2 regions of the Agrococcus sp. GW821-FHT14H11 genome follow, and region 2 is predicted to be linked to the other one. Evidence: predicted binding sites of a transcription regulator. Region 2 holds the regulator's gene; the other holds the start of a gene.
What was found. The regulator LexA, encoded in region 2, represses DNA repair genes until DNA is damaged. The targets are predictions, from matches to a motif close to TCGAACANNTGTTCGA.
Positions count from the first base shown of each region.

Region 1: a site for LexA is predicted at 3,302-3,317, ahead of imuA' (DnaE2-dependent mutagenesis accessory factor ImuA'). Genes of this name have one in related genera too.

Region 1 is NZ_JBXAPA010000001.1:140,396-155,122, forward strand. Features, by position in the region: gene AC1RNL_RS00715 (ABC transporter ATP-binding protein) at 1-1,170, opposite strand, end outside; gene AC1RNL_RS00720 (ECF transporter S component) at 1,163-1,783, opposite strand; gene AC1RNL_RS00725 (YkoF family thiamine/hydroxymethylpyrimidine-binding protein) at 1,773-2,423, opposite strand; TPP riboswitch at 2,470-2,577, opposite strand; gene imuA' (DnaE2-dependent mutagenesis accessory factor ImuA') at 2,623-3,291, opposite strand; gene AC1RNL_RS00735 (1-phosphofructokinase family hexose kinase) at 3,414-4,382, shown strand; gene AC1RNL_RS00740 (GNAT family N-acetyltransferase) at 4,442-4,888, shown strand; gene AC1RNL_RS00745 (alpha-amylase family glycosyl hydrolase) at 4,911-6,368, shown strand; gene AC1RNL_RS00750 (ABC transporter ATP-binding protein) at 6,759-8,567, opposite strand; gene AC1RNL_RS00755 (ABC transporter ATP-binding protein) at 8,564-10,444, opposite strand; gene AC1RNL_RS00760 (P-loop NTPase family protein) at 10,872-11,420, opposite strand; gene purH (bifunctional phosphoribosylaminoimidazolecarboxamide formyltransferase/IMP cyclohydrolase) at 11,446-13,179, opposite strand; gene purN (phosphoribosylglycinamide formyltransferase) at 13,176-13,814, opposite strand; gene AC1RNL_RS00775 (cell division protein PerM) at 13,825-14,727, opposite strand, start outside.
Region 2 is NZ_JBXAPA010000013.1:22,053-36,779, forward strand. Features, by position in the region: gene AC1RNL_RS12690 (CinA family protein) at 1-202, shown strand, start outside; gene AC1RNL_RS12695 (helix-turn-helix domain-containing protein) at 324-653, shown strand; gene AC1RNL_RS12700 (DUF3046 domain-containing protein) at 664-885, shown strand; gene recA (recombinase RecA) at 1,047-2,120, shown strand; gene AC1RNL_RS12710 (regulatory protein RecX) at 2,117-2,689, shown strand; gene AC1RNL_RS12715 (hypothetical protein) at 2,760-3,209, shown strand; gene miaB (tRNA (N6-isopentenyl adenosine(37)-C2)-methylthiotransferase MiaB) at 3,298-4,794, shown strand; gene miaA (tRNA (adenosine(37)-N6)-dimethylallyltransferase MiaA) at 4,791-5,699, shown strand; gene dapF (diaminopimelate epimerase) at 5,696-6,562, shown strand; gene AC1RNL_RS12735 (class I SAM-dependent methyltransferase) at 6,546-7,151, opposite strand; gene hflX (GTPase HflX) at 7,179-8,705, shown strand; gene lexA (transcriptional repressor LexA) at 8,734-9,357, opposite strand; gene AC1RNL_RS12750 (hypothetical protein) at 9,592-9,942, shown strand; gene AC1RNL_RS12755 (histidinol-phosphate transaminase) at 9,981-11,060, shown strand; gene hisB (imidazoleglycerol-phosphate dehydratase HisB) at 11,062-11,670, shown strand; gene hisH (imidazole glycerol phosphate synthase subunit HisH) at 11,667-12,314, shown strand; gene priA (bifunctional 1-(5-phosphoribosyl)-5-((5-phosphoribosylamino)methylideneamino)imidazole-4-carboxamide isomerase/phosphoribosylanthranilate isomerase PriA) at 12,383-13,132, shown strand; gene AC1RNL_RS12775 (SseB family protein) at 13,137-13,979, shown strand; gene AC1RNL_RS12780 (DUF1844 domain-containing protein) at 13,992-14,351, opposite strand; gene infC (translation initiation factor IF-3) at 14,573-14,727, shown strand, end outside.

The DNA of each region.
Region 1 (14,727 bases), on a different contig from region 2:
GGCGCGCACGGTCCGGGCTGCGAACTGGTGCTCGGGATGCTGGAAGACCAGGCCCGCGCGCGCTCCCTCCACCGTGCCCGCCCGGGGCCGTGCGATGCCGGCGAGGCACGTGAGCAGCGTCGACTTGCCGCTGCCGTTCGCGCCGACGAGCGCAGCGGTCTCGCCGGTGCGCAGGTCGAGGTCGATCCCCTCGAGCACCGGCGGACGCCGGGCGGAGCGGCGCGCGAAGGGATCGCGCGGGGCGACAGCGAGTCCGCGGGCGCGCAGCACGGGAGCCGCGGCGGGCGGCGGCGCGGCCGAGGCCGCAGCGGCGTCCGACAGCGCGAGCGCGATCGCCCGGCCCTCGACCGCGTCCGCCCCCTCGGCGGCGTCGGCGTCGAGCAGCGCGCGCAGCTCGAGCTCGAGCGGCAGCCAGCACCCCTCGGCGAGCAGCCGCCGCAGCAGCGGCGCGCCCATCTCGCGGGGCGGCCCGTCGTGCAGCACGCGCCCGGAGCGGCTGAGCACGAGCCAGCGCGGCGGCAGCGCGACCAGCCCCTCGTCGCCCGCGAGCTCGTCGAGGCGGTGCTCGACGAGCACGTGCGCGGCCCCGGTGCGGGTGCGCAGCTCGGCGATCGCGGCCCGCACCGCGCGCACGCCGTCGCCGTCGAGCATCGACGTCGGCTCGTCCAGCAGCAGCAGCGGCGGATCCGCCGCCGTCGCAGCCGCGAGCGCGACCAGCTGCAGCTCGCCGCCGGAGAGCTCCGTCGTGCGGCGCGCCCGCAGGCCGCTCGCGCGGACCCGCTCGAGGGCGGCGGCGACCGCGGGCTCGATGCGATCGCGTGGCACGGCGAGGTTCTCGAGCGGGAAGGCCACCTCGTCCTCGACGTCGGGCATGCACACGCCGCTCTCAGGGTCCTGCGCGAGCACGCCCACCGCATCCGCGAGCGACGCCATCCCATGGACGCCCACCTCGCGCCCGGCGACGGCGACGCGGCCGGTCGTCCGGGCCGGCACCGCGTGCGGCACGGCGCCGTGCAGCATGCGCAGCAGCGTCGACTTGCCCGAGCCGGACGGCCCGACCACGAGCAGCGACTCCCCCCGCTCGACGACGAGGTCGATGGGACCGACCCCGTCGCCGCTCGGGAAGACCGCCTCGAGCGCGCTCGCGACGAGCAGCGGCTCCTCAGCCACGCCGCCGCACGGGCGCGGCCTCGGCCGTCTCGCGGACGATCGGGAATGCATCCAGCACCCCCGTGCGCCGCAGCGCGTCGACGATCAGCTTGGCGAGGATGCCGCCGAGCACGATCCCCGAGACCAGCTGGATGCCCAGGCGCAGCAGCAGGATGTCCTGCTCCCACCACGCGAACCGGAACGCCGAGTAGACGAACACCAGGCCCGCCCCGGCGAGCCCGGAGAGCGCGAAGGTCAGCCAGCCGAACCTGCGATAGCGCCCGAGCGCGAAGGGCAGCTCGCTGCCCGCGCCCTGCAGCAGCGCGGCGATGAGCAGCAGCGGCCCGACGGGCGAGCCGAGGAAGACCACCTCGATGACGGAGGCGATCACCTCGGCGATGATGCCGACGAACGGGCGGCGGATGATCGCGACGGCGATCGGCGCGACGAGCAGCCAACCGCCCAGCAGGAAGTGCTGGGCGAGATCGCCCGCCGGCCCCATCGCGATCGACAGCGCGGTCCACGCCTGCACGAGCGCCCAGTAGAGGAAGCCGAAGACGGCCCCGAGCATCACCATCAGCACGATGTCGCGCATCGCCAGCCGGGGGCGGGCGGCGCGCGGCTCAGCCGACACGGGCGTGGCTCGGGCTGTTGACCGAGATCGTGAGGTGGCTCGTGACGTGCTGCACGCTGCGACCGACCACGACCCATCCGGCGAGCGCCGTGGCGATGACGTCGCCGAGGTCGCCCTCGAGCCGCGTGACGAAGTGCTCCGACGCCCGGTACGTGCCGTTCGACTTCGCGAGCTCGATGGCGGCGAGGATGTCTCGCATGTGATCGGCCTCCTGCGCGCCGGCGGTGTCGGCGAGCGGGTAGAGCGCCCACTCGGCGGCCGCGAACCGGCCGGTGCGGCGGCCCTCGGGCACGACGACCGCGCGCGGGCCGGCACCCCCGGGCAGCTCGCACACGGCTTCGCCGGGGCAGCCGCGCGAGAGGTGGATGGTGATGGATGCGTGCAGGCCGGTGGCCGCGACCGTCTCGGCGAGGCCGGTGAGCGCGCGCAGGAGCTGCGGCTCCGACCCGCCGAGGTAGGTGCTCACGTCCCCGGTCTGCACCGTGAGGCCGGTGGTGTCGGTGCGGCGGAGCGCGTCGAGGACGACCTCGACGAAGCGGTCCGACATCACCGCGACGGTGACGCGGGCGCCGACGCCGAACCGCAGCGGATCCTCCCGCAGCTCCTCCGGCGCGAGCGCTCGCTGGGCTGTGTCGGTCATGGTTCCCCTCCCGGGCGATCATCAGCTCGGGAGGACGCCCCGCTCGACGGGGCTGCTGATCGCTCCCTGCGCTGGCATGATCCAGATCAGGTTCGACGGTCGGAGTTGGAGTACTCCCTCTCAGCCCGCTGTACGGACTCCCGTGCTCGGGACGAGCGTACAGGGCACCGGATGCCGTGTCGACGCCGGACGCCCCGGCTCACGCGGCCGGCTGCTCCTCGGCCGCCGGGCCGCCGATGGGGATGCGCGCGAGCCGCGGCGCTCCGCCCGACGACGCCTCGACGAGCAGGCTGCCCCCGGCGATCCTGCCGTCGCCGTCGGCGAGCCCCTCCCACTCGGCGCACAACGACCGCACGACGGTCGCGGCGTTGGGCCACGGGCCGGCGACCAGCAGCGTCGCGGACGCCTGGCGCAGCCGCGCCGCGATGCGGGCGGCGTCGGTGTGGGTCACGCGCCCGGGCGAGGCGGCGAGCACGACCGGCATCGCCTCGGCGAGGCTCGCGACCACGTCGAGCCAGGCCCGGCCGGGATGCGGCACGAGCGCGATGCGCTCGATCGGCACGCCCAGGTCGCGGGCGGCCTCGACGCCCAGGTCGGGCATCCCCACAATCGCGCCCCACGCGCCGGCCGGCATCGCCGCGCCCAGGCAGGCGAGGGCGAGGCTGCGCGACTCGATGCTGTGCGCGGCGCCTGGCCGGAGCGCGCGCACGACCTCCGCGAGCCCCACCGCGGCCGGCTCGACCGGGGCGGGCTCGACCTGCAGGGAGCCCGCCTGCTGCATGCCGCGCAGCCGCTCGCGCAGCGCCTCGACCGTCGCCGTGCGGTCCTCCCCCGTGCGGCGCTCGAGCCTCGTCGATGCCATCCCCATCCCTCCATTCTCGAACACACGTTCGAACGGGTCAACCGGCGGCGGCGTGTCGACGATCGGCCCCGCGTGGGATGATCGAGCCACCCCGCCCGCTGCGGGGGCGACCGCGACGAGGAGGCCAGATGGCGACCGACGCCGATGCCCGAAGCGTCGCACCGACCGCTGACTCGGCCCCTCGCGGCCCGATCCTCTGCGTCACCACGAACCCCGCGATCGACATCACCTACACGATCGACGAGCTGCGCCCGGGCGTCAGCCATCGCGTGCCCACCGGCCTCGCCCGCGCCGGCGGCAAGGGCGTCAACGTCGCGCGCGTGCTGCACCAGCAGCACGAGGACGCCATGGTCATCGCCCCGATCGGCGGCCCGGTGCAGGCGATCTTCGTGCACGACCTCGACCGCTCGGGCATCCGCCACCGGCTCGTCGAGGTCGACGCGCCCACCCGCCGCACCACCGCGATCGTCACGCCCGCCGGCACCACCAACCTCAACGAGACGGGCGAGGCGGTCGACGCGCGCGGCTGGGAGCAGCTGCTCGACATCCTGCGCGAGGAGGCGCCCGGCGCCCGCGCGATCGCCTCCTCCGGCTCGCTGCCGCCCGAGACCCCCGCGCACCTGTGCGCGAGCATCGTCGAGATCGCCGTCGCTGCCGGCACGCCCGTGATCGTCGACGTCGGCGGCGAGCAGCTGCGCCACGCGGTCGCCGCGGGCGCCACGGCCGTCAAGCCCAACCGGCACGAGCTCTTCGACGCCATGGGCGGCGCCGACCCGCTCGACGCCGCCCGCCGCCTCGCCGCCCTCGGCACCGGCACCGTCTTCGCGTCGCTCGACGTCGAGGGGATGCTCGCGGTGCTGCCCGACGGACGGGCCTGGCACGCGCGCATCCACCAGGTGCTCGACGGCAACCCGACCGGCGCGGGCGACGCCGCCGTCGCCGCGCTCGCGCAGGCGATCCCCGAGGGCGCGACCCTCGAGGAGCAGCTGGCGCGGGCCACCGCGTGGTCGGCCGCGGCCGTGCTGGCAGCCCAGGCGGGCACGATCGCCGACCCGCGCGAGCTCGCTCGGCACATCCGCATCACGCCCATCGGCTGACGCCGAACGTTCATCCCCAGGCCCCTGGGCATCCGTGGGCGCGCTGGTACGGTGTGCGCATGGAGAACCTGCGCCTCGAAGAGCTGAACGCGGCCAACATCGTCGCCGCCAACGGCATGACGCTCAAGCGGGGCCAGGAGGCCTTCCTCGCCGGCAACGCGCGGCTCGAGGAGTTCGTCAACACGCAGAGCGCCTGGCAGCGCGTGATCTTCGACGGCGACGACCCGGTCGCGTTCGTGATGGCGAACTTCGACCCCGAGGTCGACCGCGAGGAGTACCGCTCGAGCATCCTGCGCATGTACGTCGCAGGCGACGCGCAGCGCAGGGGCGTCGGCAGCTTCACCGTCGACCAGGTGTGCGAGGAGGCGCGCCGGCTCGGCTTCGACAGCGTCTACGCCGTCTGGGAGGAGGGCGACCTCGGCCCCGGCAAGTTCTTCGAGGCCGTCGGCTTCGAGGTGATCGGCGAGAACGAGTACGGCGAGGCCATCGGCCGCAAGAGCCTCTGACGCGCCGAGCTCCGAGCCTGCCGTGCCAGCGGGTCGCACCGCGCGCCGCCTGACGGCAGCCGTCGCCACCGCCGCCGTCCTCGCGGTCGCCGGCTGCGCATCCGCCGCCCCCGAGCGCCGCGACACGGGGCTCGCGATGTTCCAGTGGACGTGGGACGCGATCGCCGCCGAGTGCCCCGCGCTCGGCGAGGCGGGCGTCGCCTGGGTGCTGACGTCGCCGCCGCAGGAGCACGTCGACGGCGCGACCGCCGGCCTCGCGGGTGCCGACGGCTCCGAGTGGTGGTGGTCGTACCAGCCGGTCTCGTACGCCGTCGAGTCGCGGCTCGGCACGCGCGACGAGTTCGCCGCGATGACCGCCGCCTGCGCCGAGGCTGGCGTCGACGTCTACGCGGATGCGGTGGTCAACCACATGGCGGGCGTCGAGTCGGGCAGGGGCTGGGCGGGCACCGACTTCACCCACTACGCGTATCCCGGGCTCTACGCGCCCGACGACTTCCACGACTGCGACCGCACGCCGGACGACGACATCGACGCGTACCGCGAGCCGTTCGTGATCCAGCACTGCGAGCTCGAGAACCTCGCCGACCTCGCGACCGAGTCCGAGCGGGTGCGCGCGACCATCGGCGCCTACCTCGACGACCTGCTCGCGCTCGGCGTGACGGGCTTCCGCATCGACGCGGCGAAGCACATCGACCCCGACGACGTCGCCGCGATCGTGGCGGCGCTCCCCGAGGGCACACCCGTCATCAGCGAGGTGATCCGCGGCACGGGCGAGCCGGTGCAGCCCGAGCAGTACACGGCCTCCTCGACCGTGTGGGAGTTCGGATGGGCCGACCGGGTCGGCGCGTTCGTGCGCTCGGGTGCCGCGCGGGCGCTCGCCGACCTCTCCCCCGAGGCCTACGGGCTGCTCGACGAGCAGGCGCGCACCTTCGTCGCGAACCACGACACCGAGCGCAACGGCTCGACGCTCGCCTACCGCGACGGCGGCGCGTTCGCGGCGGCGACCGCGGTGATGCTCGCGAGCGACTACGGCCCGCCGACGCTCTACTCGGGCTACGCCTTCAGCGACCGCGACGCGGGGCCCGCGCTCGAGGCCGACGGCTCGGTGACGGATGCGTCGTGCACGGGCGACGAGACCGCCGACACCGAGTGGGCCGACGGCGCGTGGGTGTGCCAGCACCGCTGGCCCGGCACGCTGGAGCTCGTCGCGTGGCGCACGCGGGTCGTGGATGCGCCGGTGACAGCGACCGAGCCCATGGGCAGCGTGCTGGCGCAGCTGCGCGGCGAGACCGGGGCGTTCGCCGTGCAGCTCGACGACGAGCCGACGACCGTCGAGGTTCCGGTCGAGCTGCCCGACGGCCGCTACTGCGACGTCGTGGTGCCCGACTGCGCATCCGTCGTCGAGGTCGTCGACGGTGTCGCAGCCCTCGAGCTGGGCCCGTGGCAGGCGGTCGCGCTCGACCGCTTCACGCGGCCGTAACCCTCCGGCCGCCGCTGGTCGAGGAGCCGGCCGCCGCCCCCTCCGCTGGTCGAGGAGCCCGCGGCCGCAGGCCGCGGGCGTCTCGAGACCACCCCGCGTCCGCCCCTCCGCTGGTCGAGGAGTCCGCGGCCGCAGGCCGCGGGCGTCTCGAGACCACCCCGCGTCCGCCCCCTCCGCTGGTCGAGGAGTCCGCGGCCGCAGGCCGCGGGCGTCTCGAGACCACCCCGCGTCCGCCTCTTCCGCTGGTCGAGGAGTCCGCGGCCGCAGGCCGCGGGCGTCTCGAGACCACCCCGCATCCTGCAGCAGCGGGGTGGTCTCGACTCGCCGGCCTCCGGCCGGCGGCTCGACCAGCGACGGGAGGCCGGCGGCTCGACCGGCGACGGGCGCTAGCTAGACCAGCGACTCCCGCCACGCGCGGTGCAGCGACGCGAACTTGCCGCCCGCCTCGATCAGCTCGTCGGGCGAGCCGTCCTCGATGATGCGGCCGTGCTCCATGACGAGCACCCGGTCGGCGATCGCGACCGTCGACAGGCGGTGCGCGATGATGATCGCCGTGCGGTCGGCGAGCAGGGTCGTGAGGCCCTCCTGCACGAGCCGCTCCGAGGGGATGTCGAGCGAGGCGGTCGCCTCGTCGAGGATGAGCACCCGCGGGTCGGCGAGGAACGCGCGCGCGAACGACAGCAGCTGCCGCTGCCCCGCGCTCACGCGCCCGCCGCGCTTGTTGACGTCGGTGTCGTAGCCGTCGGGCAGCGCCTCGATGAACTCGTGCGCGCCCACCGCGCGGGCGGCCGCCTCGATCTCGTCGTCGCTCGCGCCCGGCTTCCCGAGCGCGATGTTGTCGGCGACCGTGCCCGAGAACAGGTAGGCCTCCTGCGTGACCATCACGACCGCGCGCCGCAGGTCGTCGTTCGACAGCTGGCGCAGGTCGACGCCGTCGAGCTTGACGCTGCCCGCCGTCGGGTCGTAGAACCGCGAGACGAGCTTCGCGAGCGTCGACTTGCCGGCGCCGGTGGTGCCGACGAGCGCGATCGTCTGGCCGGACGGGATGTGCAGGTCGAAGTCGGGCAGCACGACCTTGCCGCTGCCGTACGAGAACTCGACGCGGTCGAAGTCGATCTGGCCTCGCGAGGCGGGCAGCGCCTTCGCGGCGACCGGCTCCTTGACCGTCGGCTCCTCCTCGAGCACGCCCGAGATCTTCTCGAGCGCGGCCGAGGCCGACTGGTAGCCGTTGAAGAACATGCCGATGCCCTGGATGGGCTGGAAGAAGTTGCGGGCGTAGAGCGCGATCGCGAGCAGCGCGCCGATCTGCAGCGACCCATCCACGACCCGCAGGCCGCCGACGAGCACGAGCGTGGCGACGGTGATCGCGCCGATCGCCATGATGCCCGGCTCGTAGATGCCGAAGATGTTGATGGTGCGGAAGTTCGCGTCGCGGTAGTCGTCGACCCGCTCGTCGAAGTCGCGCTGGTTGGCGGGCTCCTTGCGGAACGCCTTCACGGCGCGGATGCCGGTCATCGTCTCGACGAAGTGCACGATCATGCGCGCGCTCGTCGTGCGCGTCTCGCGAAACAGCACCGTCGAGCGCACCTGGAACCAGCGCGTGAGGATGATCGCCGGGATGAGCGCGATGCCGATGATGAGGCCCGACAGCGGGTCGAGGATCGCCATCGCGATGCCCGTGAACGACATGAACAGCACGCCGCGCACGAGCTCGTTGAGGCCCTGGTCGAGCAGGTCGCGGATCGACTCCAGGTCGCTCGTCTGGCGCGCGATGATGCGGCCCGACGTGTAGGACTCGTGGAACTCGAGGCTCAGGCGCTGCGCGTGGTCGAAGAGCCGGCGGCGCAGCTCGAACAGCACCGTCTGGCTGATGCGCGCGATGCTCACCGTGTAGACGTACATGAGCACGCCGCCGAGGATCGCCGCGACGATGTAGGCGAGCGTCGCAGCCCACAGCGGCATCCAGTCGGCGCGCTCGACGATCGCCGGCAGGCCGTGGTCGATGCCGTACGCGATGAGCATGGGCCCGGCGATGTTCGCGGCGACCGCGATCACCACCAGGATCATCGTCACGACGACGCGGCCGATGTGCGGCCGCAGCAGCGCGCCGAGCAGCTTCCGCGAGCGCGCTCGGATGGCCTTCGACTCGGCCTTCGTGTAGTCGGTGCGGTCCTCGCCCGCGACGCCCTGGACGGTCATCGGGACACCTCCTCGGTCTGTGCGTCGAGACCGTCGAGGTCGTCGAGGTCGACGCGCTGCATCGAGCCGGTGATGGCCTCGATGCTGGTCCTGTCGCGCTCGGCCTCCTCGAGGCTCGAGATCACGTAGCGGTAGTGCTCGCTGCGCGCGAGCAGCTCGGAGTGGGTGCCGACGTCGTCGATCCGGCCGTCGCGCATGAGCGCCACCCGGTCGGCGAGCTGCACCGTGCTCGGGCGGTGCGCGACGATCAGCGCCGTCGTGCGCTCGAGCACGTGCCGCAGCGCGGCCTCGACCTGCGCCTCCGTCTCGACGTCGAGCGCCGAGAGCGGGTCGTCGAGCACGAGCACCGCGGGGTCGGCGGCGACCGCGCGGGCGAGCGCGAGGCGCTGCCGCTGGCCGCCGGAGAGCGAGAGGCCCTCCTCGCCGATCTGCGTGTCGAGGCCGTCCGGCAGGTCGCGCGCGAAGTCGGCCTGCGCGATCGCGAGCGCGCGGTCGAGGGCCTCCTCCGACGCATCCGGGGCGCCCATGAGCACGTTCTCGCGCACCGAGGCCGAGAAGAGCGTGGCGTCCTCGAAGGCCATCGCGACGTGCGTGCGCAGCTCCTGGAGCGACAGGTCGCGCACGTCGACGCCGTCGAGCAGCACGCGGCCGCCAGTGACGTCGTAGAGGCGCGCGGGCAGCGCCGTGAGCGTCGTCTTGCCGGAGCCGGTGACGCCGATGAGCGCCATCGTCTCGCCCGGCTCGAGCACGAGGCTCGCGCCGTCGACGAGGTCGCGCTCGTGCGGCTGCGCGTCCTGGTAGCGGAAGTGCACGTCGTCGAACACGAGCCGCCCCTTCGGCGCCGGGATCGTCGTCGGCCGCTCGGGGTCGACGATCGTGTTCTCGGCGTCGAGGATCTCGTGGAAGCGGCGCGAGGCGTTCGACGCGTCGATGAGGAACGCGAAGAGGAACCCGATCGACTCGATCGGCCAGTTCAGCACCATCGCGACCGCGAAGAACGCGAAGAGCGTGCCGACGGAGATCTGGTCGCTCGCGGCCAGCCAGACGCCCAGGAAGAGGCAGACGGCGTACGAGATGTACGGCACGATCGTCAGCCACATCCACAGGTACCCGTCCATGCGGGCCTTGTCGATCTCGGTCTCGCGCAGCGTCGACGCCTGGTCGGTGAAGCCCTCGAGCGCGTGGCGGCCGCGGCCGAAGGCCTTCAGCACGCGGATGCCGTGGATCGACTGCTCGACCGTCGTGGCGAGGTCGCCCGCCTGGTCCTGCGCGGCGCGCGAGACGACGAAGTAGCGGCGCTCGAAGCGCAGCGCCACGAACACGACCGGCGCCGAGAGCACGACGAAGACGGAGGCGAGCAGCGGGCTCCAGAAGAACAGGATGACGATGCCCACGACGAGCGTGATCGCGTTCACGACCAGCAGCGGCGCGCCGAAGGCGCTGAAGCGGCGGATCATGCCGAGGTCCTGCACGGCGCGGCTGAGCAGCTGGCCCGACTGCCAGCGGTCGTGGAAGGCGACCGGCAGCGCCTGCAGCTTCGCGTAGAGGGTGCGGCGCATCGACGCCTCGACCTGCGTCGACGGCAGCGTCACGAGGAACCGGCGCATGTAGACGAAGAAGGCCTCGCCGAGCGCGAGCGCGAGGATCGCGATCGCGACGGGCCAGACGGCCGCGGAGTCGCGCTCGGCGAGCGGGCCGTCGACGAGCGCGCGCATCGCGATCGGGGTGGCGAGGCTCAGCAGCGCCGAGACGAGCGCGGCGGCGGTGCCCCAGAGCAGCCGCGGCAGCACCGGGCGCAGGAACGGCAGCAGGCGCGCGAGCGCAGGCAGGTGCCCGGCGACCTTGGTGGGAGTGGGATCGGGAGGCGTCGAGGACATGGGAGGGGATCCTTCGAGGTCGCCGACGTCGTGCATCGGCGATGGTGCGGTGCGACGGGTGGGTCGCGATGGTGGTGCTGCATCGATCGTCGGCGGTGCCGCCGACACGACGGGGCGAGCGGTGCTCGCGGCGGGCGGGAGGCCCTGCTCGCTACCGGCGTCCGGCGGGGACGAGGCGGACGCGGAGGGCACGGCCGGCAGCGATCGGGGCGGTCGTCGTCGTGCTCATGGCATCCTCCAGGTCAGCCGCTCCCTGGTGGCGCGGACAGCCTTCGATTGTAAGCAGGCTCACAGCGCCGCGTCCAGCCCCCATCGGCGTTTCCCGATCACTTTCTCGAGCAGTCCTCACCGCGGTTCCCGACCCGATCGACCCGGCACGACCCGGTGCACCGGGTCGTCCGGGGTGGAACGGGTCGGCGAAGCCGGCTCAGCCGAGTTGCGCGAGCAGCGCGTCGGCCTCCGCGGGCCGGCGCAGCAGCAGCACCGGCGGCGCCGACGCATCCGCGTGCCATCGGCGCATCCGCTCGCGCTTCGAGCGCCACGAGCGGAAGTGCCACACGATGATCGAGTCGCGCGCGAGGGCGAGGCGCAGGGTCTCGACGTTGCCGTTGCAGACGAGCTCGCCCGTGCGGATGCGGCGGGCCGTGCGGCGGATGAGCCGCGCCAGCGAGACGTGCCGGGGGTAGTCGAGCGCGACGATCGCGTCGACGCGCTCGAGCGCGACCGCGTTGTGCGGGCCGTAGACGGAGTCGAAGACGTACGCCTCGCGCTCGAGCAGCGGCAGCACGCGCCGGTCGCGCTCCTCCTGCGACGGCTCCCGCCAGCCCGGATCCCAGCACAGGTCGTCGACGAGCGTGACGGGGAGCCCGAGCCGCTCGCCGAGCCGCGTCGCCATGGTCGACTTGCCCGACCCGGTCGCGCCGAAGCACAGCAGGCGACGCGCCCGCCGCACGTCGTCGATGGTCCCGGCGCTCACCCGGAGACCCTACACAGCCGCCCGGTCAATGCGCGAAGTGGCGCTCCCCCGTGAAGTACATCGTGATGCCGGCGGCGTTCGCGGCCGCGATGACCTCCTCGTCGCGCACCGACCCGCCCGGCTGCACGACCGCGGTCACGCCGGCGTCGAGCAGGATCTGCAGGCCGTCGGCGAACGGGAAGAAGGCGTCCGACGCGGCGACCGAGCCCGCGGCCCGCTCCCCCGCGCGCGTCACCGCGAGGCGGCACGAGTCGACCCGGTTGACCTGGCCCATGCCGACGCCGACGGAGGCGCCGCCCGAGGCGAGCAGGATCGCGTTCGACTTCACCGACCGCACCGCCCGCCACGCGAACTCCAGGTCGGTGAGCACCGCATCCGGCACGTGCGGTCCCGAGACGCGCCGCCACGTGTGCGACGAGAAGCCCTCGAAGGTGTCGGGCTGCTGCACGAGCACGCCGCCCGAGACCTGCCGCAGCTCGGAGCCCTCGCGCGCGTAGCCCTCGGGCAGGCGCAGCAGGCGGATGTTCTTCTTCTGCGTCAGCAGCTCGAGCGCCTCGGGCTCGAAGTCGGGCGCGACGACGACCTCGGTGAAGATGTCCTTGACCGTCTCGGCCATCGCGCGCGTGACCGGCCGGTTCGCGGCGATCACGCCACCGAACGCCGAGACCGGGTCGCACGCATGGGCGCGCTCGTGCGCCGAGGCGATCGGGTCGTCGGCGCGCGGCGCGGCGATGGCGATGCCGCAGGGGTTCGCGTGCTTGATGATCGCGACCGCCGGCTCGGTGAAGTCGAAGGCGGCGCGCAGCGCGGCGTCGGCGTCGACGTAGTTGTTGAACGACATCGGCTTGCCGTGCAGCAGCTCGGCCTGCGTGATGCCGCGGCCGCCCGGCAGCGCGAAGATGCCCGCCTGCTGGTGGCTGTTCTCGCCGTAGCGCAGGCCGGCGACGAGCGTCGCCCGGCCGACGGCCTGCAGCAGTCCCGTCGCGCTCGAGGTGTCGGGGGCGGATGCCTCGGCCGGCTCCGGCGCGCGGGTCGCCGCGGGCGAGGCGGCAGCCGGCGCCGCCTCCTCCACCGGCGCCGCGGCCGCATCGCCCGCCGCGGCAGCGGCCGGCTGCGCGGCGGCCGCCTCGTCGACCGGCTCGCCGGCGAACCAGCGCGCGACGGCGCGGTCGTAGGCGGCGGTGTGGGCGAAGGCGTCGCGGGCGAGCGCGCGGCGCTGCATGAGCGACAGCCCGGTGGCGGCGGCCTTCGCGATGAGCGGGTAGATGCGCGGGTCGGTGACGATCGCGACGTTGGCGTGGTTCTTGGCCGAGGCGCGCACCATCGCCGGTCCGCCGATGTCGATCTGCTCGACGACGTCGGCGTCGGCGGCGCCCGAGCGCACGGTCTCGACGAACGGGTAGAGGTTCACGACGACGAGCTCGAACGGCGCGATGCCGAGCTCGGCCAGCTGCGCCTCGTGGTGCTCGAGCCGCAGGTCGGCGAGCAGGCCAGCGTGGATCGCCGGGTGCAGCGTCTTCACGCGCCCGTCGAGCGCCTCCTGGAACCCGGTGACCTCGGCCACCTCGGTGACCGCGAGGCCCGCGTCCGCGAGCATGCGCGCGGTCGAGCCGGTCGAGACGAGCTCGACGCCCGCGTCGGCCAGGGCGCGGCCGAGCTCGACGATGCCGGTCTTGTCGCTCACCGACAGCAGCGCCCGGCGGAAGGGCACCGCGTCGCGCTCGCGGTAGAGGCTCGGGTCGTGCTGGGGTCCGCTCACTGTGCTTCCTCTGGTCTCGGGTCGGGGTGCGTCGGTCGCTTGCGGCCGCGCTCGCTGCCGTGCTCGGCGAGGTCGCACGTGCCGTCGGCGATGTCGCCGATCACCTGTGCGAGCAGGTCGCGCTCGACGAGCTTGATGCGGTCGTGCAGCGAGTCCTGCGTGTCGCCCTGCAGCACGGGCACGCGCTGCTGGGCCAGGATCGGACCGGTGTCGACGCCGCTGTCGACGATGATGACGGATGCGCCGGTCTCGGTCGCGCCGGCCGCGAGCGCGTCGCGCACGCCGTGGGCGCCCGGGAACTCGGGCAGGAACGCGGGGTGCGTGTTGAGGATCGCCGGCTCGAAGCGGGCGACCGCGGCGGCCGACAGCAGCCGCATGAAGCCAGAGAGCACGATCACGTCGGGCTCGAACGCCGCCATCCGGTCGGCGATCCGCATCGACCACGCCTCGCGCGGCGGCTGGAACGGCTCGACGAAGGTGGGGATCCCTGCGGCGCGGGCGATCTCGAGGCCGCCGCACTCGCGGTCGGCGCCGACGGCGATGATCTCGGCGGGCACCCGCCCCGCGCGCGTGCGCTCGAGCAGATCCGCGAAGTTGGTGCCGCTGCCGGAGACGAGGACGACGAGGCGCAGCACGCGCTCCATCCTACGTCGCAGGACGATCCTGCTCGGGCGCGGGCTCCGGATGGGTGGGCTCGGTGTCGGCCGCGCGCTCGGCCCGGGAGTCGGCGAGCGGCGCGATCGCCGCCGTCTCCTGCGCATCCGCGAGCGGCGCGATCGCCGCGGTCTCCTGCTCGTCGGCGCTCGGCGCGACGACCGGCGCGTCGTCCGCCGACGCATCCGCCGCCTCGCCCTCGCCACCGTCGGCCGGATCCGCCGCCTCGTCGCGGGCGTCGGGCGCATCCGCCGCGCCGAAGCCGAGGAGGTCGCGCACCCGCGAGCCCTCGCGCTCGCCGGCGAGCGGCAGCGCGACGCCTGCGAGCGCCCCGGCGCCGCGGCCGCCCGCGGCCATGCCGACCAGCAGCCCGGCGCCCACCTCGAGCGCGCCCCACGCCGCGACGAGCACCGCGTCGGGCCCCGTCTCGGCGAGGCGGCCGGGACCCGCCGAGCCCGTGGCGAGCATGGCGGCGACGCCGAGCAGCGCCCCCGCGAGCACGCCGCCGCCCACGCCGGCGATCGCGAGCTCCCACCAGTGCACCGGGCGCTCGGCCGTGCCGGCGAGCATCGTCTGGCGCGCGAGCACCCCGACGAGCACGCCCGCGAGCACGGGCAGGGCGACCACCGCGAGCATCCAGGGCGCCGCCTCGGGGTCGATCGCGGCGAGGAGCGGGAGCGACGGCACCGGCCCCAGGTCGGTGCCGAGCGGCGAGATGCTCGAGCCGGTGCCGATCATGAAGCCCGGCCCGATCGCCCATGACGCGGCCCACACGACCGCGACGGGCAGGAGCGCCAGCTGCACGAGGAACAGCACGACGACCCCCACGTGCGAGACCTGCAGCGCCTCCATCAGCAGGATGCCGTCGGTGAAGCGCAGCACGAGGCCCGCGCC
Region 2 (14,727 bases):
CCAGGACGACCACGCGCCGGGGGAGTTCCACATCGGCATCGAGCTCGACACCGTGGGCGGGCTCGTCGCCGAGTCGTCGTCGCACCTCGTGCGCGGCGATCGCGAGGAGGTGCGGCGCGCCGCGCTCGAGGCGGCCCTCGCGCACCTCGACGCTGCGCTCGAGCGCACCGACCTCCGGATGCACAGCGAATCCACACAGTGAGCAGTGCCCGCCGCGGAATGCCCGGTGTGACACTGGCGTTGTCCAGGTCGTGAGGGCTTCAGCAGGCGGCGGGATCGCTGCCACTAGGCTGATGCATCCGACCACGGTGAAGGGGGAGACCATGGTGCTGGTACGACAGGAGATCGGCGACGTGCTGCGCGACGTGCGCCTGCGACAGGGCAGGACGCTCCGCCAGGTCGCCTCGCGCGCCTCGGTCGCCCTCGGCTACCTCAGCGAGGTCGAGCGCGGCCAGAAGGAGGCCTCCAGCGAGATCCTCGCGTCGGTCGCCGACGCGCTCGAGGTGCCGCTGTCGAGCATCCTGCACCAGGTGGGCGACCGCCTGGCGGTGCTCGAGGGCCTCGGCTACAGCGAGCTCGAGCCGCTCGGCTCGACCGTGCCCGACACGCTGCCCGACGAGCTCGTGGCGGAGTTCGACTCGGCCGTGCGCTGAGGGCCCGCGGATGCGGACGAGCGAGCTGCAGATCGCGATCGAGGAGGAGTTCGGCGCCCTGGGCGCCGTGCTGATGACCGACACGACGCTCGGCAGCCTCGGCGGCCGGACCGGCGCCGAGGCCCTCGCCGCCGGCGTCCCGGCGCGCGACGTGTGGCGCGCGCTGTGCGACGCGAAGGACGTCCCGGCGAGCCGCCGGCACGGGCGAGGGATGCGCGAGCCCCAGCGCTGAGGGCCGCGCGCGACACGCCGAGACAACGTTCGAAGACTCGTTCGATCCGGGCGTAGGCTCGAGGTGCTCGTCGGGGCCGTCATCCACAGGTGGCGACCCGAGCCGCACGCATGTCAGCGGCCGGACGTAGCGTGAGCGCACCACCAACGGAAAGGCCGGCAATGCCCACACCCGCAGACCGCGACAAGTCGCTCGAGGCGGCGCTCGCGCAGATCGACCGTCAGTTCGGCAAGGGGTCGGTGATGCGCCTCGGCAGCGAGGAGCGCGCACCGGTCGACACCATCCCCACCGGCTCGATCGCCCTCGACGTCGCACTCGGCATCGGCGGGCTCCCGCGCGGCCGCATCATCGAGATCTACGGCCCCGAGTCCTCGGGCAAGACCACGCTGACGCTGCACGCGATCGCCAACGCCCAGCGCAACGGCGGCATCGCCGCCTTCATCGACGCCGAGCACGCGCTCGACCCCGAGTACGCCAAGAAGCTCGGCGTCGACATCGACGCGCTCCTCGTCTCCCAGCCCGACACGGGCGAGCAGGCGCTCGAGATCGCCGACATGCTGATCCGCTCAGGCTCGATCGACCTGATCGTCATCGACTCCGTCGCGGCGCTGGTGCCGCGCGCCGAGATCGAGGGCGAGATGGGCGACAGCCACGTGGGCCTGCAGGCCCGCCTCATGTCGCAGGCGCTCCGCAAGCTGACCGGCGGCCTCAACCAGACGCAGACGACGATGATCTTCATCAACCAGCTGCGCGAGAAGATCGGCGTGTTCTTCGGCAGCCCCGAGACCACCGCGGGCGGCAAGGCGCTGAAGTTCTACGCGTCCGTGCGGCTCGACATCCGTCGCATCGAGACGCTGAAGGACGGCTCCGACGCGGTCGGCAACCGCACGCGCGTCAAGGTCGTCAAGAACAAGATGGCACCGCCCTTCAAGCAGGCCGAGTTCGACATCCTCTACGGCGTCGGCATCTCCCGCGAGGGCAGCCTCATCGACTTCGGCGTCGAGCACGGCATCGTCCGCAAGTCGGGCGCCTGGTTCACGTACGACGGCGACCAGCTGGGGCAGGGCAAGGAGAAGGCCCGGCAGTTCCTCATCGACAACCCCGACATCGCGGCCGACATCGAGCGCCAGATCCTGACCAAGCTCGGCATCGGCGCGGGCAGGGCCGCCGCAGCCGACGCCAAGGGCAGCGTCGAGTCGCTCGACGCCCGCCGCCAGGAGCGCCAGGGCGCGTGAGCGATCGCGACCGGCTCGCCGCCATCACCGAGCTCTCCGCCTGGGTCGCCCAGCGCGACGAGCCCGAGGAGGCGGCTGAGCCGGGCGACGCGGCCCCGGTGGAGCGCGTCGACGAGGAGTCGGCGCGCTCCATCGCGCTGCGGGCGCTCGGGCGCAGGGCCGCCAGCCGGCAGGAGCTCGATCGCACCCTCGAGCGCCGCGACGTCGAGCCCGAGGTGCGCGCGAGCGTGCTCGATCGGCTCGCCGCCGAGGGACTCGTCGACGACGCGCAGCTGGCTCGCGACCTCGCCGACCGCCTGCGCGAGCGCAAGCAGCTGGGTGAGCGCGGCGTCTCGGCCGAGCTGCGCCGGCGCGGCCTCGACCCCGCGGTGCTCGACGACCCCGATCGCGACGACGAGCTGCAGCGGGCGATCGACGCCGCCGGCGAGCGACGGCGGCGCATGGGCTCGCTCGACGACGAGACCGCCGAGCGCCGCCTCGCCGGGTGGCTGCAGCGGCGGGGCTTCGGAGGCTCCGCCGTGCGCGTCGCGATCGAGCGCACGCGGCCGAAGGGCCCGCGCTTCCGGTGACCGCAGTGCGTCCGGGAGACCTCCAGGACGCATCCAGTCTCGGTTCCTGGGAGAGGGCTAGATTCGAGCCATGAAGAGCACCAGGATCCTCGCCGTCCCGGCCATCGCGGCCGCCTCCCTCCTCGCCCTCACGGGCTGCTTCCAGCTGCCCCCGATGGGCGGCGGCACCACGACCGAGACGCAGGCTCCCGCGCCCTCCGGCGACGGCGGCGACACCGGCTCGGCCTCGGTCGACCTCGCCGACACCGCCTGGTCGGGCGAGGACGCCGCGGGCAACACGATGGATCTCGTGCTCGAGGGCGACGGCACGGTGCTGCTCAACGACTGGAACGGGCAGAACTGGGACGAGGCCGGCGACACGTGGGAGGTCGCGGGCGACCAGATCACGATCTTCATCGGCGGCATCGAGAACATCCAGAGCCTCACGTACACCGGCACCGCGCAGCTCGAGACGATGGAGCTCACCGGCGTCGACGGCAACGGCGACAGCGGCTACGACGTCACCCTGACCCAGGGCTGATCGCCGCGCCGGCGGGAGTCGGCCGCGGCAGCACGAGCGGGGCGGGCCACGCGGTCCGCCCCGCTCGCGCGCTCGGTACGCTGAGGGCATGTCCGCGATCGCCCCGCAGCGCACCTACGAGGTGAAGACGTTCGGCTGCCAGATGAACGTGCACGACTCCGAGCGGCTGCGGGGCTCGCTCGAGGAGGCCGGCTACGCCGCCGCCGTCGACGGCGCCCCCGACGTCATCGTGATCAACACGTGCGCGGTGCGCGAGAACGCCGACCAGAAGCTCTACGGCCACCTGGGCCACCTGGCCAAGACGAAGCGCGAGCGGCCCGGGTTCCAGATCGCCGTCGGCGGCTGCCTCGCGCAGAAGGACCGCGCGACGATCGTCGAGCGCGCCCCCTGGGTCGACGTCGTCTTCGGCACCCACAACATCGGGTCGCTGCCGACGCTGCTCGAGCGCAGCCGCCACAACGGCGACGCCGAGGTCGAGATCCTCGAGGCCCTGGAGGTCTTCCCGTCGACGCTGCCGACGAAGCGCGAGTCGACGTACGCCGGCTGGGTCTCGATCTCGGTCGGCTGCAACAACACCTGCACGTTCTGCATCGTGCCGTCGCTGCGCGGCAAGGAGCGCGACCGGCGGCCCGGCGAGATCCTCGCCGAGGTGCAGGCGCTCGTCGACGACGGCGCGATCGAGGTGACGCTGCTCGGCCAGAACGTCAACTCCTACGGCGTCGAGTTCGGCGACCGGCTGGCCTTCGGCAAGCTCCTGCGCGCGGCCGGCGCGATCGACGGGCTCGAGCGCATCCGCTTCACGAGCCCGCACCCCGCGGCGTTCACCGACGACGTCATCGACGCGATGGCCGAGACCGACGCGGTCATGCCGCAGCTGCACATGCCGCTGCAGTCGGGGTCCGACCGCGTGCTGCGCGCGATGCGCCGCTCCTACCGCTCCTCGAAGTTCCTCGGCATCCTCGACCGCGTGCGCGAGCGCACCCCGCACGCGGCGATCACGACCGACATCATCGTCGGCTTCCCGGGCGAGACCGAGGAGGACTTCGCCGAGACGATGCGGGTCGTCGAGGCGTCGCGCTTCGCCTCCGCGTTCACCTTCCAGTACTCCATCCGCCCCGGCACACCGGCCGCCACCATGCCCGACCAGGTGCCGAAGGCGGCCGTGCAGGAGCGCTTCGAGCGCCTCGTCGAGCTGCAGGACCGCATCGCGCACGAGGAGAACCGCGCGCAGGTCGGCCGCACGGCCGAGGTGCTCGTCTCGGTCGGCGAGGGCAAGAAGGATGCGCAGACCCACCGGCTGAGCGGGCGCGCCGAGGACAACCGCCTCGTGCACTTCGCTCCGGCGCCGGACGGCGAGCAGCCGCGGCCCGGCGACGTCGTCACCGTCGAGATCACCGAGGCGGCGCCGTTCCACCTCATCGCCGATGGCGGACCGCTCGCGCTCCGCCGCACGCGCGCCGGCGACGCCTGGGACCGCGCGCAGGCCGACTCGTGCGGCGTGCCCGCGCCCACCGGCGCATCCGCCGCCGCGGGCGCCGCCGGCCCGGTCCTGCTCGGCCTGCCCACGCTGCGCGTCGGCACGTGACCCTCATCGCCGTCGTCGGCGCCACCGGCACCGGCAAGACGGCGCTGTCGCTCGACATCGCCGACGCGGTGGTCGCGCTCGGCGCGCGCTGCGAGCTCGTGAACTGCGACGCGATGCAGCTGTACCGCGGCATGGACATCGGCACGGCGAAGGCGAGCGCCCAGGAGCGGCGGGGGCACCCGCACCACCTGATCGACGTGCTCGAGCCGTGGGAGGACGCCGCCGTCGCGGCCTACCGCGAGGCGGCCCTGGCGGCGATCGCCGGCATCGAGGCCCGGGGGGCGGTGCCGGTGCTCGTGGGCGGGAGCGGCCTCTACGCCTCGAGCGCCCTGTACGAGTTCGCCTTCCCGGCGACCGATGCAACGCTCCGCGCCGAGCTCGAGGCCGAGCTCGCCGAGCGGGGCCCGACCGCCATGCACGAGCGGCTCGCCGCCGTCGACCGGGCGGCCGCCGACGCCATCGGACCGCACAACGGCAGGCGCCTCGTGCGCGCGCTCGAGGCGGTGACGCTCACCGGCGAGCCGTTCCGCGTGGGACTGCCGCCCGAGGAGTCGCTGCTGCGGCCGACGATCATCCAGCATGTGCGCGTCGAGCGCGATCGGCTCGTCGCGCGGCTCGACGAGCGGGTGGAGCGGATGTGGCGGCTCGGCATCGTCGAGGAGGCGCGGGCGCTGCGCGCGGCCGGCATCGAGCGCGGCACGACCGCGCAGCAGGCCATCGGCTACCGCCAGGCGCTCGACCAGCTCGACGGCGCGATCGACGAGGCCGAGGCCATCGCGCGCACCCAGGCGCTCACCCGTCGGTACGCGCGGCGGCAGGTCTCGTGGTTCCAGCGCTACCCGGCGGCGCCGCCCGCCGACCCGGCAGCGCTCGCCGCGCGCGCGGTCGCTAGCCTGGAGGCATGACGCAGCGCGCGAGCGGCCCGTTCTCCAAGGGCCACGGCACCGGCAACGACTTCGTGCTCGTGGCCGATCCCGAGGGCGCGCATCCCCTCAGCGCGGCACGCGTGCGCGAGCTGGCCGACCGCCGCTTCGGCGTCGGCGGCGACGGCGTGATCCGCGCGGTGCCCGCGGGCGCGACCGGCGACGCGGCGCTCGACGCGCTGCCGGCCGGCACGTGGGCGATGGACTACTGGAACGCCGACGGCAGCCTGAGCGAGATGTGCGGCAACGGCGTGCGCGTCTTCGTGCGCTTCCTGCTCGAGTCCGGGCTCGCCGAGCTGCCGGAGGGCGGCGCGCTCGACGTGGCGACTCGGGCGGGCCTCAAGCGCGTCGTGCGGCGCGGCGGCCTGCTCTCGGCCGACCTCGGGCCGTTCGAGCTCGGCGGCACCCGACTCGTCGCATCCGCCGGCCTCGACGTGCCCCGCCCGGGCCAGGACGTCTCGACCGGCAACCCGCACGTCGTCGTCGCCCTCGCGAGCGAGGAGGAGCTCGCGGGCCTCGACCTGCACCGCGCGCCGGCGCTCGAGCCGGCGGCGGACGACGGCGCGAACGTCGAGTTCGTCGTGCCGGGCACGATCGCCGACGGCGTGGGCTCGATCCGCATGCGGGTGCACGAGCGCGGGGTCGGCGAGACGCTCTCGTGCGGCACCGGCGCGGTCGCCGCCGCCATGGCGACGCGGCACTGGTCGGGCGATGCTGCCGACCGGTGGATCGTCGACGTGCCGGGCGGCAGGCTCGAGGTCGAGCTCGACGACCGCGGCCACGTGTGGCTCACCGGTCCGGCGGAGATCGTCTTCCGAGGAGAGACGCTCAGTCCGGTGCCGTGACGGCGATGATGCGATACGTCTTCCGCGAGTCCGCGCGCTCCACCTCGTACCCGGCGAAGCGCTCGGCCAGCCAGCGCAGCAGCGAGTCGGCGCCGAGGTGCTTCTGCACCACGAGCCACGCGGTCGCCCCCGGCGCGAGCCGCGGGATCCAGGTCTCCAGCAGCGCGTGGAGCTGCGGCTTCCCGATGCGGATGGGCGGGTTCGACCAGATGGCGTCGAAGCGCACGTCGGCCGGCACGCGCTCGGGGAGCGCCGGGGTGATGTTCGATATGCTGAGCAGCTCGGCATTCCGCTCCACGAGCGAGAGCGCTCGGGCGTTGACGTCGACCGCCCACACGCGGGCGGCGGGGGAGCGGAGCGCGAGCGTCGCCGCGATCGGCCCCCAGCCGCAGCCGAGATCCAGCAGCTCACCGGTCTCGGGCGGCGCGGGCACGGCATCCAGCAGCACCGCCGTGCCGACGTCGAGGCGGTCGCCGGAGAAGACACCGGTCGCCGTGACCATCTCCCGCTCGCGACCGTCGAGCGGGACCCGGATGGTCCGGACCGCCTCGGGCGCGACGGGATCGGGTGAGAAGTAGTGGTCCGGCACGGACACGACAGTAGCGAAGGACGAAGCATGGCAGCACCGAACGAGGCAGACCCCACCCAGCCCGGCCCCGCCGAGGCCGAGGGTCACGGGCGCGCGACGGAGCGCATCCTGGCCTGGGCGGCCCCCGGCGAGCGCGAGCTGCTCGCCGCGCGCGCGCAGGCGCTCCAGGAGGGTGACGACGCGGTCGACCCCGACGGCGACCAGCTCGACCGCGACGAGCGCGCGGCCCTCCGCCGCGTCGACGGCCTCCGCACCGAGCTCGAGGACGTCACCGAGGTCGAGTACCGGCAGCTGCGCCTCGAGAACGTCGTGCTCGTGGGCGTCTACTCCGGCTCCGCGGAGGACGCCGAGAACTCCCTCCGGGAGCTCGCGGCGCTCGCCGAGACCGCGGGCGCGCTCGTGCTCGACGGCATGCTGCAGCGCCGCCCCAACCCCGATCCCGCCACGTACGTGGGCCGCGGCAAGGCCGAGGAGCTCGCCGCGATCGTGAAAGAGCTGGGCGCCGACACCGTCATCGCCGACAGCGAGCTCTCGCCCAGCCAGCGGCGCGCGCTCGAGGACTGCGTCAAGGTGAAGGTCATCGACCGCACCGCCGTCATCCTCGACATCTTCAGCCAGCACGCCAAGAGTCGAGAGGGCAAGGCGCAGGTCGAGCTCGCGCAGCTCGAGTACCTGCTGCCGCGCCTGCGCGGCTGGGGCGAGTCCATGTCGCGCCAGGCCGGTGGCCAGGTCGGCGGCCAGGGCGCCGGCATGGGCTCCCGCGGCCCCGGTGAGACCAAGATCGAGCTCGACCGCCGTCGCATCCACTCGCGCATGGCGCGGCTGCGCAAGCAGATCAAGGGCTTCGCGCCGGCGCGGCAGGCGAAGCGCGCGAACCGCGACCGGTTCGAGGTGCCGGGCGTGGCGATCGCCGGCTACACGAACGCCGGCAAGTCGAGCCTGCTCAACCGCATCACCGGTGCCGGCGTGCTGGTCGAGAACGCGCTGTTCGCGACCCTCGACGCGACCGTGCGCCGCGCGCGCACGCCGGACGGCCGGGAGTTCACGATCGCCGACACCGTGGGCTTCGTGCGCAACCTGCCGCACCAGCTCGTGGAGGCGTTCCGCTCGACGCTCGAGGAGGTCGCGGAGTCGGAGGTCATCGTGCACGTCGTCGATGCGAGCCACCCGGATCCGGCCTCGCAGATCGCGACGGTGCGCGATGTGCTGGGCGAGACGGGCGCGCGCTCGATCCCCGAGATCGTCGTCTTCAACAAGGCCGACCTCGTGACCGCCGACGAGCGGCTCGTGCTGCGCGGCCTGCAGCCCGACGCGGTCTTCGCGTCGGCCCGCACCGGCGAGGGCGTCGACGAGCTGCTCGCGCGGATCGCCGAGCTGCTGCCGCGCCCGCAGGTCGCGGTGTCGCTGCTCGTGCCCTACGACCGCGGCGATGTCGTGGCCGACCTCCACGAGCGCTTCGAGGTGCTGCGCGAGACGCACGACGAGGCGGGCACGCGCATCGATGCGATGGTGACGGAGGCCGCGGCGGGCCAGCTGGCCGAGTTCCGGGCCTGATCTGGCGGCCCGGGCGCCGCCCGGGCCGTCAGACCGACCGGAGCACGGCCACCACGCGGCCGAGCACGTCGGCCTCGTCGCCGAGGATCGGCTCGAACGCGGAGTTGCGCGGCAGCAGCCAGGTGTGGCCGTCGCGCTGGCGGAACACCTTGACCGTCGCCTCGCTGTCGAGCATCGCGGCGACGATGTCGCCGTTCTCGGCCGTCTGCTGCTGGCGCACGACCACCCAGTCGCCGTCGCAGATCGCGGCGTCGATCATGGAGTCGCCGACGACCTTCAGCATGAAGAGGTCGCCGGTGCCCACGAGCTGCCGGGGGAGCGGGAAGACGTCCTCGACGTGCTGCTCGGCCGTGATGGGCACGCCTGCGGCGATGCGGCCGACGAGGGGCACGAACGCGGCCTGGTCGATGCTGCCCGCGGTCTCGTCGACCTCGTCGTCGATGAGCACCTCGATCGTGCGCGGGCGGGACGGGTCGCGGCGGATGCAGCCCGCGAGCTCGAGCTGGCCGAGCTGGTGGGTGACGCTCGAGAGCGACGAGAGCCCCACGGCGTCGCCGATCTCGCGGTAGCTCGGCGGGTAGCCGCGCTGGCGCACCGCCCGCTGGATGACCTGCAGGATCGCCTGCTGCTTCTCGGTCAGCTGCCTCGTCATGCCCGCTCCGCTCCCTCAGGTGCATCGCGTGTCAGTGGCCCGCGATTGACTCCTCGTGGTTCGAAAGCGTATCCGACAGGACGCCCGGATCAAACGGATGTTCGAGTGTGTCGTGGAGAAACTCCGCGACAGGGCTTGACGCATCCGGAGGATCGAAGATAGATTCGAAACAGAGATTCGCGGCCGGTGCTCCCGGCCGAGCACCGGCCGCGGACTCCACCGAGAGGAACTGCGATGACTGCGATCACCACCACCACGCCGGGTGCCCGCGTGCGCCTGACCGCTCGCGGCCGCCGTGCCCTGGCACTGCTCGTCGCCGCGCCCGTGCTCGCCGCAGGCGCGCTCGCCGGCGCCGGCGTGCTCGGCGACGCCCTCGCCGGTGCCGTCGCCTCGTCGACGGCCGAGACGGCGCAGTTCGAGCACATCACCGTCATGCCGGGCCAGTCGCTGTGGCAGATCGCCGAGGCCGTCGCGCCTGAGGCCGACCCGCGCGACGTGGTCGCCGAGATCGAGCTGCTGAACGGCATCGCCGGAGCCATCCAGCCGGGCGAGCGGCTCGCGATCCCCGCGCACTACTCCGGCTGAGCCACGAGCGGCATCCGCGCCGGTCCTAGGCTGGTTCGGTGACGAGCCTCGACGACCTGCCCATCCGCGACGACCTGCGCGGCCTGACGCCCTACGGTGCGCCGCAGCTCGACGTGCCGGTGCGGCTCAACGTGAACGAGAACGCGTACCGCGTGCCGGAGGCCGTGGCGCTCGACATCGTGCAGGAGATCGCCCGTGCCCTGCCCGACGCCAACCGCTACCCCGATCGCGAGTTCGACGCGCTGCGCGCGGCCTTCGCCGGCTACCTCGGCCACGGCCTCCAGCCCGCGCAGATCTGGGCCGGCAACGGCTCCAACGAGGTGCTGCAGCACGTGCTCCAGGCATTCGGCGGCCCGGGGCGCTCCCTGCTGTCGTTCACGCCCACCTACTCGATGTACCCGCTGCTCGCGCAGGGCGTCGGCATGCGCTGGGTGCCCGTGCCCCGTGCCGACGACTTCACGCTCACGCCGCAGGCGGTGCGGGAGGCGATCGCCGAGCACGATCCCGACGTGGTGTTCCTCTGCTCGCCCAACAACCCCACCGGCACCGCCATCGACCTCGAGACGGTCGAGGCAGCCGCCGAGGCCGCGCGCGGCATCGTGCTGGTCGACGAGGCCTACGCCGAGTTCGCCCACGACCGCAGCCGCACGGCGCTGACGCTCCTGGAGCGGCACCCCCGGCTGCTCGTCTCGCGCACGATGAGCAAGGCCTTCGCCTTCGCCGGCATCCGCGTGGGCTACCTCGCCGCCGATCCCGCGGTGATCGACGCGCTGCGGCTGGTGCGGCTGCCCTACCACCTGTCGGCGCTCACGCAGGCGGCGGCCGTCGCGGCACTGCGCCACAGCGACGCGATGCTCTCGCGCGTCGACGAGCTGCGCACGCAGCGCGACCGCATCGTCGACGAGCTCACGGCGCTCGGCTACCGCCCCTACCCGTCCGACGCGAACTTCGTGCTGGTGGGCGGCATCGACGATCCGCGGGCTACGTTCGAGGCGCTGCTCGAGCGGGGCATCCTCGTGCGCGACGTCGGGCTGCCGCACACCCTCCGCATCACCGCCGGCACCGCCGCCGAGACGAGCGCGCTGCTGTCGGCGATGGCAGCGCTGCGCGCGGAATAGGATCGAGGCCATGGCCCGCACCGCATCCATCGAGCGCACGACGAGCGAGTCGAGCATCCGCCTCTCGCTCGACCTCGACGGCACCGGCGCCTCGTCGATCTCGACGACGGTGCCGTTCTACGACCACATGCTGACGGCCTTCGCGAAGCACTCGCTCATCGACCTGCAGGTCGAGGCGAGCGGCGACACCGACATCGACGCGCACCACACGGTCGAGGACACCGCCATCTCGCTCGGCCTCGCGCTCGCCGAGGCCCTGGGCGACAAGGCCGGGGTGCGCCGCTACGGCGACGCGACCGTGCCGCTCGACGAGGCGCTCGCGCGCGCCGTCGTCGACCTCTCCGGCCGACCGTTCCTCGTGCACTCCGGCGAGCCCGCGGGCTTCGAGCTGCACCGCATCGGCGGGCACTTCACCGGCTCGCTCGTGCGGCACGTGCTCGAGGCGATCACCCTGAACTCCCGCATCACGGCGCACGTCGAGGTGCTCGCGGGCCGCGACCCGCACCACATCGCCGAGGCCGAGTTCAAGGCGCTCGCCCGCGCGATGCGCGTGGCGGTCGAGCCCGACCCGCGCGTCACCGGCGTGCCCTCGACGAAGGGCGCGCTGTGACGCGCTCCCCGCTCGCCCGGCCGCGCGTCGCGCTGCTCGACTACGGCCTCGGCAACGTGCACTCGGCGGCGAAGGCCCTCGAGGCGGCCGGCGCCGACGTCACGCTCACGGCCGACCGCACCGCGGTCATGGAGGCCGACGGCCTCGTCGTCCCCGGCGTCGGCTCGATGGCCGCCTGCATGGCCGGCATCCAGGCGATCCGCGGCGGCGAGCTCATCGGCCGGCGCCTCGCCGGCTCGCGCCCCGTGCTCGGCATCTGCGTCGGCATGCAGGTGCTGTTCTCGAGCGGCGAGGAGGGCGGCGGCACGACCGCGGGCCTCGACGAGTGGCCGGGCACCGTGCGGAGGCTCCGCGCCGACATCCTGCCCCACATGGGCTGGGCGCAGGTCGAGGCGCCCGAGGACTCCGTGCTCTTCGAGGGCGTGCGCGACGAGCGCTTCTACTTCGTGCACACCTACGCCGCCACCGAGTGGCACATCGACCCGCACCCGCGCATCCGCCCCCCGCGGGTGACGTGGGCCGAGCACGGCGAGCGGTTCATCGCCGCCGTCGAGAACGGCCCCCTCTCCGCCACGCAGTTCCACCCCGAGAAGTCGGGCGAGGCGGGCATCCGCCTGCTCGGCAACTGGGTGCGCGGCCTCTGAGCTGGCCGCCGCCGAGCGGCGGCAGTAGCATCGCCGTGGCCCCGACACCGGAAGGCATCCCCATCCCCATGACCGACTTCAACCAGTCGCCCAAGCTGCAGCTGCTGCCCGCGATCGACGTGGCGGGCGGCAAGGCCGTGCGGCTCACGCAGGGCAAGGCCGGCACCGAGACCTCGTTCGGCAGCCCCGTCGACGCCGCCGAGGACTGGGTGCAGCAGGGTGCCGAGTGGATCCACCTCGTCGACCTCGACGCCGCCTTCGGGCGCGGCGACAACCGCGCCGTCATCAAGAAGGTGATCAAGGCCAGCAAGGGTCGTGTGCAGGTCGAGCTCTCGGGCGGCATCCGCGACGAGGCCTCGCTCGAGTCGGCGCTCGCCACCGGCGTGAAGCGCATCAACCTCGGCACCGCGGCGCTCGAGAACCCCGAGTGGACGGCCTCCGTCATCGCCGAGTACGGCGACCAGATCGCGGTGGGCCTCGACGTGCGCGGCACGACGCTCGCCGCCCGCGGCTGGACGCAGGACGGCGGCGACCTGTGGGATGTGCTGGCGCGCCTCGAGGCCGCAGGCTGCAGCCGCTACGTGGTCACCGACGTGACGAAGGACGGCACCCTCCAGGGCCCGAACCTCACGCTGCTGCGCCAGGTCGCCGAGCGCACGCAGAAGCCGATCGTCGCCTCCGGCGGCGTCGCGAGCCTCGACGACATCGCCGCGCTCCGCGAGCTCGTGCCGTACGGCGTCGAGGGCGCCATCGTGGGCAAGGCGCTCTACGCCGGCGCGTTCACGCTCGCCGCCGCGCTCGACGTCGCCGGCCAGTAGGCCGGTGGCCGACGGGCAGCCGCGCCGCGCGGCCGACTCGGCGGGCCGGCCGTGGGAGGGTCGCTCCTTCGACCACCACGACACGGCCTACGCGCACGACGACGGCTCCGCGCCCGCGGGCTTCGTCGACGCGGTGCGCGCGCTCGCCGACGGCAGCGGCGGCCGCTCGGCCGTCGTGGACGCGCTGCGCGGCGCGCGGCTGCTCGTGCCGCTGCTCGCGGCGGCGGGGGAGACCGGCGTCGACGAGCGGGGCCGCACCGTCGACAAGACGCAGGAGCTCTCGATCGTGACCGTCCTCGGGCCCGACGGACGGCCCATCCTGCCCATGTTCTCGTCGGTCGACGGCATGCGCGGCTGGAACGCCGCCGCCCGCCCCGTGCCGACCGCCACCGACCGCGCCGCCGCGGCGGCGCTCGACGGGCCCGGCCGCATCGTCGTCGACCCGGGGGCCGCGACCGAGCTCGTGCTCACCCGCACGATGCTCGAGGCGCTGCTGACGGATGCGCCCTGGACGTGGGGCGTCGAGGACCCGGCCGTGCAGGGGGCCGTCGTCGACGCGATGCTCGCCCAGCCCGCGGTGCAGGCCGTCGTGCTCGCGACGGGGGACCCGCGCAGCACGCTCGCGGGCGCCGATCTCGAGGTGCACGCGCTCGTCGACGCGGCGCCCGACGCCGCCGAGCAGGTGCAGCGCGCAGCGGCGGCGCTCGCCGAGGCCGAGCTCGTGCGCGAGCGCATCGACAGCGTGGCCGTGCGCGTGCACCGCTGGGACGGGGGCGCGGCGCGGCTGCCGCTGCGTGCGCCGGCGGTGCTCGCCGTCACGCGCGCCGAGCGGGAGGCCGCCCGCTAGGCAGCCCTCCGACTAGGAGACGGGCCCGGTGAACTTCTCGCCCGGGCCCTTGCCGGGGGCGTCGGGCATCGGGCTCGCCTCGCGGAACGCGAGCTGCACCGACCGCAGGCCGTCGCGCAGGGGTGCGGCGTGGATGCCGCCCACCTCGGGCGCGGCCGCGGTGACGAGGCCGGCGAGCGCGTTGATGAGCTTGCGCGCCTCGTCGAGGTCGAGCTGCTGCTCGGGGTCGTCGGCGAGGCCGACCTTCACCGCGGCGGCGCTCAGCAGGTGGATCGCGACGGTGTTGATCAGCTCGACCGCCGGGACGTCGGCGATGTCGCGCGCCTCGGTCAGCGCGTCGTCGCGGTGGTCGTGCTCGATCGGGTCAGTCATCGCGCTCTTCTCCTGGAGGCCGGTGTCTGGTAGAGTTCTGCAGGTTTCGGGCTTCCGCCCGGAGGTGAAAGAGGAGCAATCCCACCCGCAGCCGTTCCAGGCTATCGGGTCAGCAGCACCGGGCAGCGCGTCGTGAGGCGGGCACCGCGGTGCTGAGCCACGCAGGTCGATCCCGCGCTCTGGCTCCTCGTTCGCCGTGCACCAGCACACAGCACAGCAACGTGAAGGAGCCCGCGATCAGCGATCCCCGCACCAACGAGCGCATCCGCGTCCCCGAAGTCCGACTGGTCGGCCCTGCCGGCGAGCAGGTCGGCGTCGTCCGGGTCGAGGATGCCCTTCGTCTTGCCCGTGAGGCAGACCTCGACCTCGTCGAGGT